2 regions of the Cupriavidus sp. C2SS-8b genome follow, and region 1 is predicted to be linked to the other one. Evidence: predicted binding sites of a transcription regulator. Region 1 holds the regulator's gene; the other holds the start of a gene.
What was found. The regulator LexA, encoded in region 1, represses DNA repair genes until DNA is damaged. The targets are predictions, from matches to a motif close to ACTGTATNNNNATACAGT.
Positions count from the first base shown of each region.

Region 2: ACIGJB_RS24205 (CppA family protein) is a predicted target of LexA. The motif match lies at 2,316-2,333, and genes of this name have one in related genera.

Region 1 covers NZ_CP172716.1:2,103,871-2,109,365, reverse strand. The annotation lists gene ACIGJB_RS09755 (hypothetical protein) at 1-21, shown strand, start outside; gene ACIGJB_RS09750 (hypothetical protein) at 54-425, opposite strand; gene ACIGJB_RS09745 (DUF2188 domain-containing protein) at 607-831, opposite strand; gene ACIGJB_RS09740 (hypothetical protein) at 1,031-1,207, shown strand; gene ACIGJB_RS09735 (hypothetical protein) at 1,323-1,529, shown strand; gene ACIGJB_RS09730 (hypothetical protein) at 1,592-1,762, opposite strand; gene lexA (transcriptional repressor LexA) at 1,868-2,524, opposite strand; gene ACIGJB_RS09720 (asparaginase) at 2,720-3,718, shown strand; gene rpsF (30S ribosomal protein S6) at 3,820-4,194, shown strand; gene priB (primosomal replication protein N) at 4,272-4,571, shown strand; gene rpsR (30S ribosomal protein S18) at 4,575-4,853, shown strand; gene rplI (50S ribosomal protein L9) at 4,890-5,342, shown strand.
Region 2 covers NZ_CP172717.1:1,581,733-1,587,227, forward strand. The annotation lists gene ACIGJB_RS24195 (tripartite tricarboxylate transporter substrate binding protein) at 1-128, shown strand, start outside; gene ACIGJB_RS24200 (acetate--CoA ligase family protein) at 155-2,254, shown strand; gene ACIGJB_RS24205 (CppA family protein) at 2,366-2,641, shown strand; gene ACIGJB_RS24210 (2-hydroxy-3-oxopropionate reductase) at 2,743-3,639, shown strand; gene ACIGJB_RS24215 (EamA family transporter) at 3,662-4,507, shown strand; gene ACIGJB_RS24220 (flavin reductase family protein) at 4,485-5,078, opposite strand; gene ACIGJB_RS24225 (acyl-CoA dehydrogenase family protein) at 5,075-5,495, opposite strand, start outside.

The DNA of each region.
Region 1 (5,495 bases):
CAGAACGGGCCGAGGTACTAACGGTGCAGCGTGGCGGTTGACGATCGGACGGCCTAGCGACCGCGGGCGGGCAGCGCCTTGATGGTCATCGTGCCGTCCTTCTGGACATCCGCGCGGGCAAGTGCATCGAGCGAAATCGTCCTGGTAGGCTGTCTGGGCACTACGATCACCGCATCCCCGTGGAGGTTTTTCACCCAGCACCCGGTGTCCCACGCGCCGTGGTAGGCCGCATAAAAGCGCATTTGATTGGCGCCGGCCAAGGGCAGGTCGCACTTCTTGTGCAGGTACAGCACCGTGGGAAATGGCGTTCGAACCGTTTCCCCGACCCTCATGTCGTCAAACGGATAGACATAGGCGTCTTCGGCGCGCGCGGCTGTGGCTGTGGCGGCAGCCAGTGCCGCGATCATCCATATCAGCATCTTCATGGCGATCACCAAGGACTGACGAAGGCGGAAATACAACCCCGCGCCCAGCCAGAGAGCTATCTGGCAAAAATTGTACGTCGCCTTGCAGCGAAAAACCCGGCGACACGCGCTGGGTTATGTACGGTAGCCGCTATATCGAGGCGTTGTCCCTGGCGTCCGGCTTCGCGGACCGGCCCAGCCATCACCCTTTGATGTTGGGCGTCTCCTGGCCAAACGAATTCCTTTCATGGATCTGCCCATCACGGCCGTGAATCAGCAGCTCAACCTTCGTCCTTTTCGCCTTTTCCGTGCCGGTGGCGATGGCGTGCTGCTGGCAGGTGAAGCGCTGCTCGTTTCCCGACCCGCCTTCGAGCTGGACAGCCCAGCCATTATAGGTAGGCACGACGTGGATATTCTTGTTGGCCATGGCTGTCTCCTGGAGTCCGTGGAGATAGTGTCGGCCTGGAAACTCCGCGCCGGTATCAGTCGCTGTCCGACAAGGTGATCGGACGCGGATGGGGTTATCCCGACTGTCCCAAATCGCAAAGCGGATGTCACCTGGGGTCAAATGGTTTCCCCCCGGTTTTCCATACTGGCGTGGTCACGAACTCGCTCCCCTCAACATCATGCTTGCCCTGGCTATCTGGCTGCTTTGCTCTTTCGGGATTGGCCTGCTGGCCCATATTCTGGGTCGCTCCGTTGCGGTGTGGCTGGCCTTTTCGATGATCTTCACACCGTCCCTCGGGCTGATCGCGATGGCTATCCTGGGCAAGAAGGCCACGGCACAGCAGCTGCCGGCCTGAAGCGTGCGGCTCCCGGCTCGGCGCGGCCCTGTTCCGCCGCCGGCGCGCGGGAAGCGGCAGGCTTCGGATGGTCAGGATCTTCATGCTACGATGCCCCGGACACCGGGAGGCCGCCATGGAATATCGATACAAGAGCCGGGAAATCTCGATTCAGCCGATCAAGGCGCCCGACGGACAATGGGACTGGTCGTTTGTCATCCGTGGACACGGACATCGACATAACGCCGGCGCGCTCGCGGCAACGGAAGACAGCGCCATCGAGGCGGCCTACGCAGCTGCGAAGCACGAGATCGACCACATCTCCGGCGACGCCAACGACTAGCCGCCGTCAGCGCGGCATTACCGCTGCATTTCACTCGGGCCGGCTCCGGCCAGCGGCAAGCCTCAGGCCAGGAGTTTGGTCGGCTCGGCCAGTTCCAGCATCCGGCAGATCGCCGCCATGCTGCCAACCATGGTACGGCGCTGCGCGCCCTGATAGATGCGAACCCCCTTCGCTTGCCGGAACGGCACGGGCTTGACCGGCTGGCGGGCGGCGATGTGGTTGGTTTGCGGCATGGCTACACCTCTCGATTGGCAAAAGCGGGGTCAACACCCGTCGGGCGGGCGGCGTCGGCACTGCAAGGAGGAGGGCGGCGGCCAGCGCGCGGCTGGCCGCGCTGGTCAGAAGCCCGAGGAGCGGATCAGCCCGACGGCAATGCCTTCAAGCGAGAACTCTTCGCGTCCCGGCCCGACCATGATGTTCGGGAAGTCCGGGTTTTCCGCGATCAGCTCGATGCCGCCGTCACGGCGCTGCAGGCGCTTGACGGTGACGTCGTCGCCCAGGCGGGCCACGACGATCTTGCCGTTGGGCGCCTCGCTGGCCTTGCGCACGGCCAGCAGGTCGCCGTCGAGGATGCCGGCGTCACGCATGCTGAGGCCGCGCACGCGCAGCAGGTAGTCGGGGCGTTCGTCGAAGACCGAGGCATCGACCTGGTACTGCCGGTCGATATGCTCGGCGGCCAGGATCGGGCTGCCGGCGGCCACGCGGCCCACCAGCGGCAGCGTCAGCTGCATGACCCCGGACATCGGCAAGGAAAACTGGTCGGGGGTTTCCGAATCGCTGCGCGCGACCTTCAGGCGAATGCCGCGCGACGCGCCCGGCGTCAGTTCGATCACGCCCTTGCGCGCCAGTGCACGCAGATGTTCTTCCGCGGCATTGGGCGACGAGAAGCCAAACTCCGCGGCGATCTCGGCACGTGTGGGCGGGAAACCCGTGCCGCGGATCGTATTGCGGATCAGGTCGAAGATTTGCTGCTGCCGGGGTGTCAGGGTCGCCATGGAAGCGTTCCGAAAAGTGCCCCGGTGTTATGTGCCTGCCAGCCGGGTAAGCACTGTATGTTTAAACAGTATGCTGTGATTTTATACAGTATTCGCGCAAGCGCAAGCAGAATCTCAGAAGCGTCTGCTCGACATCCGGTTTGCCCGCATGCCGCGGGTACAATCGCCGGACTTCCGCTTCCTGCATCCCTAACCATGTCCCAGCTTCCCCGCATCGTGGTCCTGGCCACTGGCGGCACCATTGCCGGCGCCTCGACCAATCCGGCCAGCAGCGCGCGCTACCAGGCCGCGACGGTGCCCGTGTCAACGTTGCTGGCGGCCGTGCCGGCGTTGCAGTCGGTGGCCCGGATTGAAGCCGAGCAGGTGGCGCAGATCGATAGCAAGGACATGGTGTTTTCGCTTTGGCCGACGCTGGCCGCGCGTATTCAGCATTGGTCGGCCGAGGCGGACGTGGCCGGCATCGTCATTACGCATGGCACGGACACGCTTGAAGAGACGGCGATGTTCCTGCACCTGACACAGGCCTGTCCGGTGCCGGTGGTTCTGACCGCCGCAATGCGGCCGTCGACGTCGCTGTCGGCGGACGGTCCGCTCAATCTGCTCGATGCGGTGCGCGTCGCCGGGCATGCGGCTGCGCGCGGCAAGGGGGTGCTGGTAGTGCTGAACCAGCAGATCCATGCGGCGCGCGACGTGACCAAGGCGCATACCTCGGCGGTGGATGCCTTTGCGTCGCCGCAGGGCGGTCCGCTGGGTTTCGTGCAGGACGAGTTGGTGCGGCTGGCGCGCACGCCGGCGCAGTCCGTTGCGGCGGTCTTTCCGGTGCCGGCCCGGTGGCCCGAGGTCGAGATCGTCGCAAGCTATACGCAGCCGGGGCGCATTGCGGTGGACGCCATGGTGGCTGCCGGCGTACGCGGTCTGGTCGTGGCGGCGGCGGGCAACGGTTCGGTGCATGAGACGCTGATCGCGGCGCTCAGGGATGCCGCCGCGGCCGGTGTTGCCGTGGTGCGGAGCTCGCGAACCGGGGCCGGTCATGTGTCGATTCCGCCAGTTACGGACCCGGATGCCGGCGTGTTTGTCTCCGCCGCGGACCTGAACCCCTATAAGGCAAGGGTGCTGTTGCTGGTGGCGCTTGCGCAGGAACCGGGGCTGGCGGCGGCGCCGGACCGGCTCCAGGCGCTGTTTGCATCGGTGTGATAGCGGTTGCGTGATTGTCAATAGCCGGGCTATACTCTAAGGCTATTCAACCTTGCCGCACCGGACGTGACGCCCGGGTGGCTTATCCAAAAGGAGCGTCAATGCGTCATTACGAAATCGTATTCATCGTCCACCCGGACCAGAGCGAGCAAGTGCCGGCCATGATCGAGCGTTACAAGTCGCTCGTGACGTCGCAAGGCGGCCAGATCCACCGCGTGGAAGACTGGGGCCGTCGCCAGATGGCTTACATGATCCAGAAGCTGGCAAAGGCACACTACGTTTGCGTCAACATCGAGTGCGGCAAGGACACCCTGGTCGAGCTGGAACACGCCTTCAAGTTCAATGACGCCGTGCTGCGCCATCTGATCGTGCAGACCAAGAAGGCCGAAACCGCTCCTTCGCCGATGATGAAGGAAGTGCAGCGCGAAGAAGCCCGCAAGGCCGCGCAAACGACCACCGAAGGCCAGGCTGCCTGAATGCTGGCTGCGGTGCCTGTCGTGGCTGGCAAGCCTGATCACGACAGCATGGGCAACACACTGCAAGGGGCGACGCGTTGAACCAGCTTCGGCTAGCCGCCACCCTGGCGGAACGCGATGCCCTCAGGTACACCCCGGCCGGCGTGCCCGTCGTGAACTGCATCTTGCAGTACAGCGGCGCGGCGATCGAGGCGGATACGCCGAGGCAGGTCGAGTTTGCCATTGCAGCGATGGGGATCGGGCCAGTTGGCCAGCGTCTGGAGCGGTTGCCGCTCGGCACGCTGCTCGATTGCGAAGGATTCCTGACCCGCAAGCACCGCAACAGCAAGGCCCTCGTCTTTCACATCACTGGATGTAAAGCATTCGTAAAGGATTGAATCGTGGCATTCATCAAACGTAACGACAAGAACAAGAAGCGCTTCCAGCAACAGAACCCGCTGTTCAAGCGCAAGCGCTTCTGCCGCTTCACCGTGGCTGGCGTGGAACAGATCGACTACAAGGATCTGGACACACTGAAGGACTTCATCGGCGACAACGGCAAGATCACGCCGGCTCGCCTGACCGGTACCAAGGCTCACTATCAGCGTCAGCTGGATACGGCCATCAAGCGCGCGCGTTTCCTGGCGCTGATGCCGTACACCGACCTGCACAAGAACTGATAGTCCAGGCCATAGGTCCGTAAAGGAGAGAACACGATGCAAATTATTCTGCTGGAAAAAGTGATCAACCTGGGCAACCTGGGTGACATCGTCAAGGTGAAGGATGGTTACGCCCGTAACTTCCTGATCCCGAGCAAGAAGGCCCGTCGCGCCACGCAAACCGCGATCCAGGAATTCGAAGTGAAGCGCGCCGAGCTGGAAAAGGCCGCCGCCGAGAAGCTGGCCGCCGCGCAAGCCGAAGGCGAGAAGCTGAACGGCCAGACTGTCAACATCTCGCAGAAGTCGGGTGTGGATGGCCGTCTGTTTGGTTCCGTGACCAACGCCGACATCGCTGTGGCCCTCGGCAACCAAGGCTTCAAGCTGGAGAAGGCCCAGGTTCGTCTGCCGAACGGCCCGCTGAAGACCGTTGGCGAGCACCCGGTCAGCGTTGCCCTGCACACCGACGTGGTGGTCGACGTGACCGTCGCTGTGGTTGGCGAGCAAGTCTAAGCAAGACCTTGCGTGCCGGTTCGTCCGGCACCATGCAAGCGAAAAGGCAGGAGCCACGCTCCTGCCTTTTTCTTTTTCCGCGGCATGCGTTGCATGGCGGCCCATCGTGCTGCACACCCACTGCTGTCAAGGCCCGATGTCAAATTGTTGCCG
Region 2 (5,495 bases), on a different replicon from region 1:
GCGCGCGCTTCGCCACGCAGGGCTTCGCCGCCGAATGGACCGATCCTCCGGCCACCGTCCGCTTCATCGGGCGGGAAATCGACAAGTGGGCCGGGGTCGTGAAGACCTCTGGCGCCACCATCGACTGACCTCTCTCAACGCCTACGCCCTGCTCATGACCGCCCCACTCCAGTCCCTGCTCTCCCCACGCTCTATTGCCGTGATCGGCGCCTCCGACAATATCCACAAGATCGGCGGCCGGCCCATCCATTACATGAAGACGCACGGCTACGCCGGCACGCTCTACCCTGTCAACCCGCAGCGCGATTCCCTCCAGGGCCTGCGTGCCTACCCTTCGCTCGACGCGCTGCCGGAAGTCCCCGAACTGGCCATCATCATCGTCGCCGGCGAGGCCGCCGTGCAGGCCGTGCATGACTGCGCGCGGCTCGGCGTGGCGGCGGCCATCGTGATCGCATCCGGCTTTGGCGAGGCCGGCGCCGAAGGCCGTCGCCAGCAGGACGAGATGGTGCGCGCCGCGCGCGCCAGCGGCCTGCGGCTGGTGGGACCGAATAGCCAGGGGCTGGCCAACTTTGGCAGTGGCGCCATCGCGAGTTTCTCCACCATGTTCATCGAGGTGCCGCCGCAGGACGGGCCGGTGGCGGTCGTCAGCCAGAGCGGCGGCGTGGCGGCCATGGTCTACGGGCTGCTGCGCGGCCAGGGCATCGGCGTGCGCCATATGCACGCCACCGGCAACCAGGCCGACGTCACGGTCAGCGAACTGGCGCTGTCGGTCGCCCATGATCCCGGCGTGCGGCTGGTGCTGCTGTACCTGGAAAGCCTGACCGATCCCGAAGTGCTGGCCGAAGCCGCGCGCGTGGCGCGGGCCCGCAACGTGCCGATCGTGGCGGTCAAGGCCGGCCGGTCGCAGGACGGCCAGCGCGCCGCGGCGTCGCACACGGGCGCGATTGCCAACGAAGACCGCGCGGTCGACGCCTTCCTGGACCGCCACGGCATCTGGCGCGTGAATGATGCGCACGCACTGGCGCGCTGCGCGCCGCTGTACCTGCGTGGCTGGGATACCAGCGGGCGCCGGCTGGTGGCGGTCAGCAACTCGGGCGCGAGCTGCGTCATGGCCGCCGACGCGGCACAGGCTTTCGGACTGACGCTTGCGCCGCTGTCCGACGCCACGCGGGCCGCGCTCGCCGAACGCCTGCCCGGCTTTGCCACGACTACAAACCCGGTCGATGTCACCGCGGCGCTGCTCTCCAACAGCGCGCTGTTCGGGGAAGTGCTGCCAGTGGTAGCAAGCGATCCCGCTGCCGACCTGTTCCTGCTCGACATTCCCGTCTCCGGCATGGGCTACGACGTGCCGCGCTTTGCACGCGACGCCGCCGCGTTTGCCGACACCGCGGGCAAGCCCATCGCGGTCGCGGTCTGGCAACAGCCCGTGGCGGACGTATTCCGCGAAGCCGGCCTGCCGACCTACGCCAACACCGCCGAAGCGCTATCCGCTTTCTCGCAACTGGTATCGCACCAGGAACGCCTGCGCCAGATTGCGGCCGAGGGCGAGCCTGCGCTGCCAGTGGCCCCGGCGCAGCGGGCGAGTGCCGGAACCGGCGCGACGCTGAGCGAGGCCGCCAGTCTCGTCCGTCTTGCCGCTGCTGGCATGCCGGTGGTCGAACACTACGTCTGCCACGACGTGGATGCCGCGGTCGCGGCCTGGCAACGTATCGGCGCCCCGGTAGCAGTCAAGGCAAGTTCCCCGCAGGTGCCGCACAAGAGCGAGCACGGGCTGGTGGCCCTGCACTGCAACGACCCGGAAGCGGTGGCCAGCGCCTTCACGGCCCAGACCCGCACGCTGCAGGCCATGGGCGCCACCTGCGAGGGCGTGGTGGTGGCGCGCATGTCGCGCGGCCAGCGCGAATGCATGATCGGCGCGCATTGGGACCCGGTATTCGGCGCGGTGCTGGTGGTGGGCGATGGCGGCAAGTACGTCGAGGTGCTGTGCGACACCGCCGTGCTGCTCGCGCCCTGCCAGCAGGCCGACGTGGCCCGGGCGCTGGCTACGCTGCGCATCGCGCCGCTGCTGCACGGCGTGCGCGGCGAGCCCGCGGTGGATATCGCCGCGCTGTGCCGGTTAGCAGTGCAAGTCGGAGAATTGGTTCACAAGGCTGGCGGCGCGATCCGGTCGGTCGACCTCAATCCGGTGATGGTGAACGCCGATGGCGTGGTGGTGGTGGACGCGTTGATCGAAGTGGAACCAGACGCACTCTAAGGATCGGTGGATCCGGCGTTCCCGGGCGGCATACGAACATTCTCCTTGCCTCCATCGGATTACTGTATATATTTACAGTAACTGTATGGATGAACAGTATGAGGAGGCCCCATGGAACATCTGATCCGCGTCCAGAACGACTATGACCGCCAGGTGCTGGCGTGGCTGCGCGCGCGCATCGGCGATGCCGCGCTCCAGTCCGCGGCGGGCCGGCTGGCAGGCGCCCGCAAGCCTTATCTGTCCACCATCTGCCGCAGCCTAGGTATCCGGCCGCCCTCGCGCCGGGAGTTCGCCCAGGAAGCGGCGCGCACGCACCGCGCGGTCGGCGACCAGTACCTGGCGCGCATTCGCGCCATCCTCGCGGCACCGGCTGGCGCCGCCCGCTGATCCGGCTGTTTGTGGTGGCTCTGCAGTGACTATGATCAATCACGACGCTGCATGCGGCGCGGGCCGCGCAGCCGGGCCATGGCAACCCACCGGACAAGAACATGAGCAAGATCGGCTTTATCGGCCTGGGCGTGATGGGCACGCCCATGGCGCAGCACCTGCTGCAAGGCGGCCACACCCTGTTCGCGCACAGCCGCAGCGGCGTGCCGCAGGCCCTGCAGGATGCGGGCATGCACGCCTGCGCCAACGGCACCGACGTCGCGCGCCAGTCGGAGGTCGTGATCCTGATGCTGCCCGATACGCCCGACGTGGAACGCGTGCTGTTCGGGCAGAACGGCGTGGCTGCCGGCCTGTCCCGCGGTGCGACCGTGGTCGACATGAGTTCGATCTCGCCCATTGCCACCCGCGAATTTGCCAGGAAGGTCGAAGCGCTCGGCGCCGACTATGTCGATGCTCCGGTATCGGGCGGCGAGGTGGGCGCCCGTGCCGCCACGCTGTCGATCATGGCGGGCGGGCGGCAGCACGCCTTCGACCGCGTGCTGCCGCTGCTGCAGCTTATGGGCAAGAACATCACGCGGGTTGGTGAGGCGGGCGACGGCCAGGTAGCGAAGGTTGCGAACCAGGTCATCGTCGCACTGACGATCGAGGCTGTCAGCGAAGCGCTCGTGCTGGCAGCGCGCGCCGGCGCTGACCCGGCGCGCGTGCGCGAAGCGCTGATGGGTGGCTTCGCCAGCTCGCGCATCCTGGAAGTCCACGGCGAACGCATGCTGCAGCGCAAGTTCGAGCCGGGCTTCCGCATCGCCCTGCACCAGAAGGACCTGGCGCTTGCGCTGTCCACGGCGCGCACGCTGGGGGTCGGGCTGCCGTCCACGGCCTCTTGCCAGCAGCTGTTCAATGTCTGCGTCGGCATGGGCGGCGCGGGCTGGGACCATGCCGCGCTGGTGCGGGCGATCGAACACCTCTCCTCGTTCTCGCTGGACGATGCGCATGCAGGCTAAGCCGGTCGCCGCGGCGCCCGCCATGCCGCAGGGTCGCGTCGCCCTGCTGACGGCCGTGACCATGCTGGCGTTTGCCGGCAATTCGATCCTGTGCCGGCTCGCGCTCAAGGGCACGGCGATCGACGCGGCCAGCTTCACGCTGGTCCGGGTCGTCAGCGCGGCGGCAGCGTTGTGGCTGATCCTGCTGGTCCGCCATGGCCCGGGCCGGCTGGCCGGCGGAGGCAACTGGCCATCGGCGCTGGCGTTGTTCGCCTACGCGGCGGCGTTCTCTTACGCATACCTGCACCTGTCCGCGGGGACGGGCGCCTTGCTGCTGTTCGGGGCCGTGCAGGCGACCATGACGGGCTACGGGCTCTATGTCGGCGAGCGCCTGAGCGCGGGGCAATGGCTGGGACTGGCCCTGGCGCTGGGCGGACTGGCATGGCTGGTGTTGCCAGGGCTGGCCGCACCGCCGCCGGGCTCTTCGCTGCTGATGATCGTGGCCGGCATCGCCTGGGGCATCTATTCGCTGCGCGGGCGCGGCGCGGCGGATGCCATTGCCACCACCGCCGGCAATTTCTTGCGCGCCGTGCCGCCGGCACTTGCACTGGCGTTGCTGATGCACGCGCAACGCAGCCTGGACGGCGCCGGGCTGGCGTGTGCGCTGGTGTCCGGCGCATTGACTTCCGGGTTGGGCTATGTGGTCTGGTATGCAGTCATGCCGCGGTTGAGGGCCGCCACCGCCGCGACCGTCCAGCTCAGCGTGCCGGTGATCGCGGCGGCAGGCGGCCTGGCGTTGCTCGGCGAAACCATGTCGCTGCGGCTCGCGGTCAGCGCCGCCGCCGTGCTCGGCGGCATCGCGCTCGTCATTGCGGGCAAGCAGCGTTGAGGCCCGCAAAGCCACCGTCGTGAAAGACCAGTGGCTCGCCCCGGTTCATGCGGTAGGACACGATCTCCGCAATGAACAGCACATGGTCGCCGACCTTGCGCGCGCTGCGCGGACGGCATACAAAGCACGCCAGCGCGTTGTCGATCAGCGCCGTGCCGCACGGCCCGGGCGACAGCGTTACCCCCTGGAAGCGATCGATGCCGCTGGTGGCAAACCGTTCGCACAAGGCCTGCTGCGTGTGCGCCAGCACGTTGATCGCATAGCAAGGCGCGGCGCGAAACGCGGGCAGGCTGCCGGAGCCGAGCGCCAGGCTCCAGAGCAGCAGCGGCGGCGACAGCGACACCGAGGCCAGGGAATTGATGGTGACGCCAACGGGCCGGCCATCGGACCCGGTTGCCGTCACCACCGCCACGCCGGTGGCGAACTGCCCCAGCGCGCGGCGGAGGGCACGGCGCACCGAGTGGGCCGACTGCGTCGAGTGCGAGCCATGTCCGGCATCGTCCTCGTCTTCCTGTCCGCTGTCATTGCTGGCCTCGGTGGCATACGGCAGCGGCGCGAGCGCGGGCATCATTGCGCGGCCGCCCGCACGTCTCCGGGCGGCGCGTCGATATCGAGGCCAAGGGCCATGCGGCCCGCGTACTCGTGTTGCGCGCCCGCCTGCAGCGGATGGAAGCGCGCGCCCTGGGCATCGCGGAAGCGCCGTTCCAGCCCGGCATCGCGATAGAAGCCCGCGCCACCGGCCAGCTCCATGGCCAGGTCGGCGGTCGCCAGCACCGCACGCGCCGCCACCGCGCGTCCGCACATGATCCGGTTCGTGGTCACGGCACCCGGCGCCTGGCCGGCCGCGGCGGCGAACATGTCGTCCAGCGCGAGCCGTGCGACATCCCATTCATTGCCAATGCGGCCGGCCAGTTCGACCACATGCGGCGAGAGGCGGCGCTGCTTCGCCAACCGCAGCGCGATATCGCGCGCGGCCTCGGCAATGCCG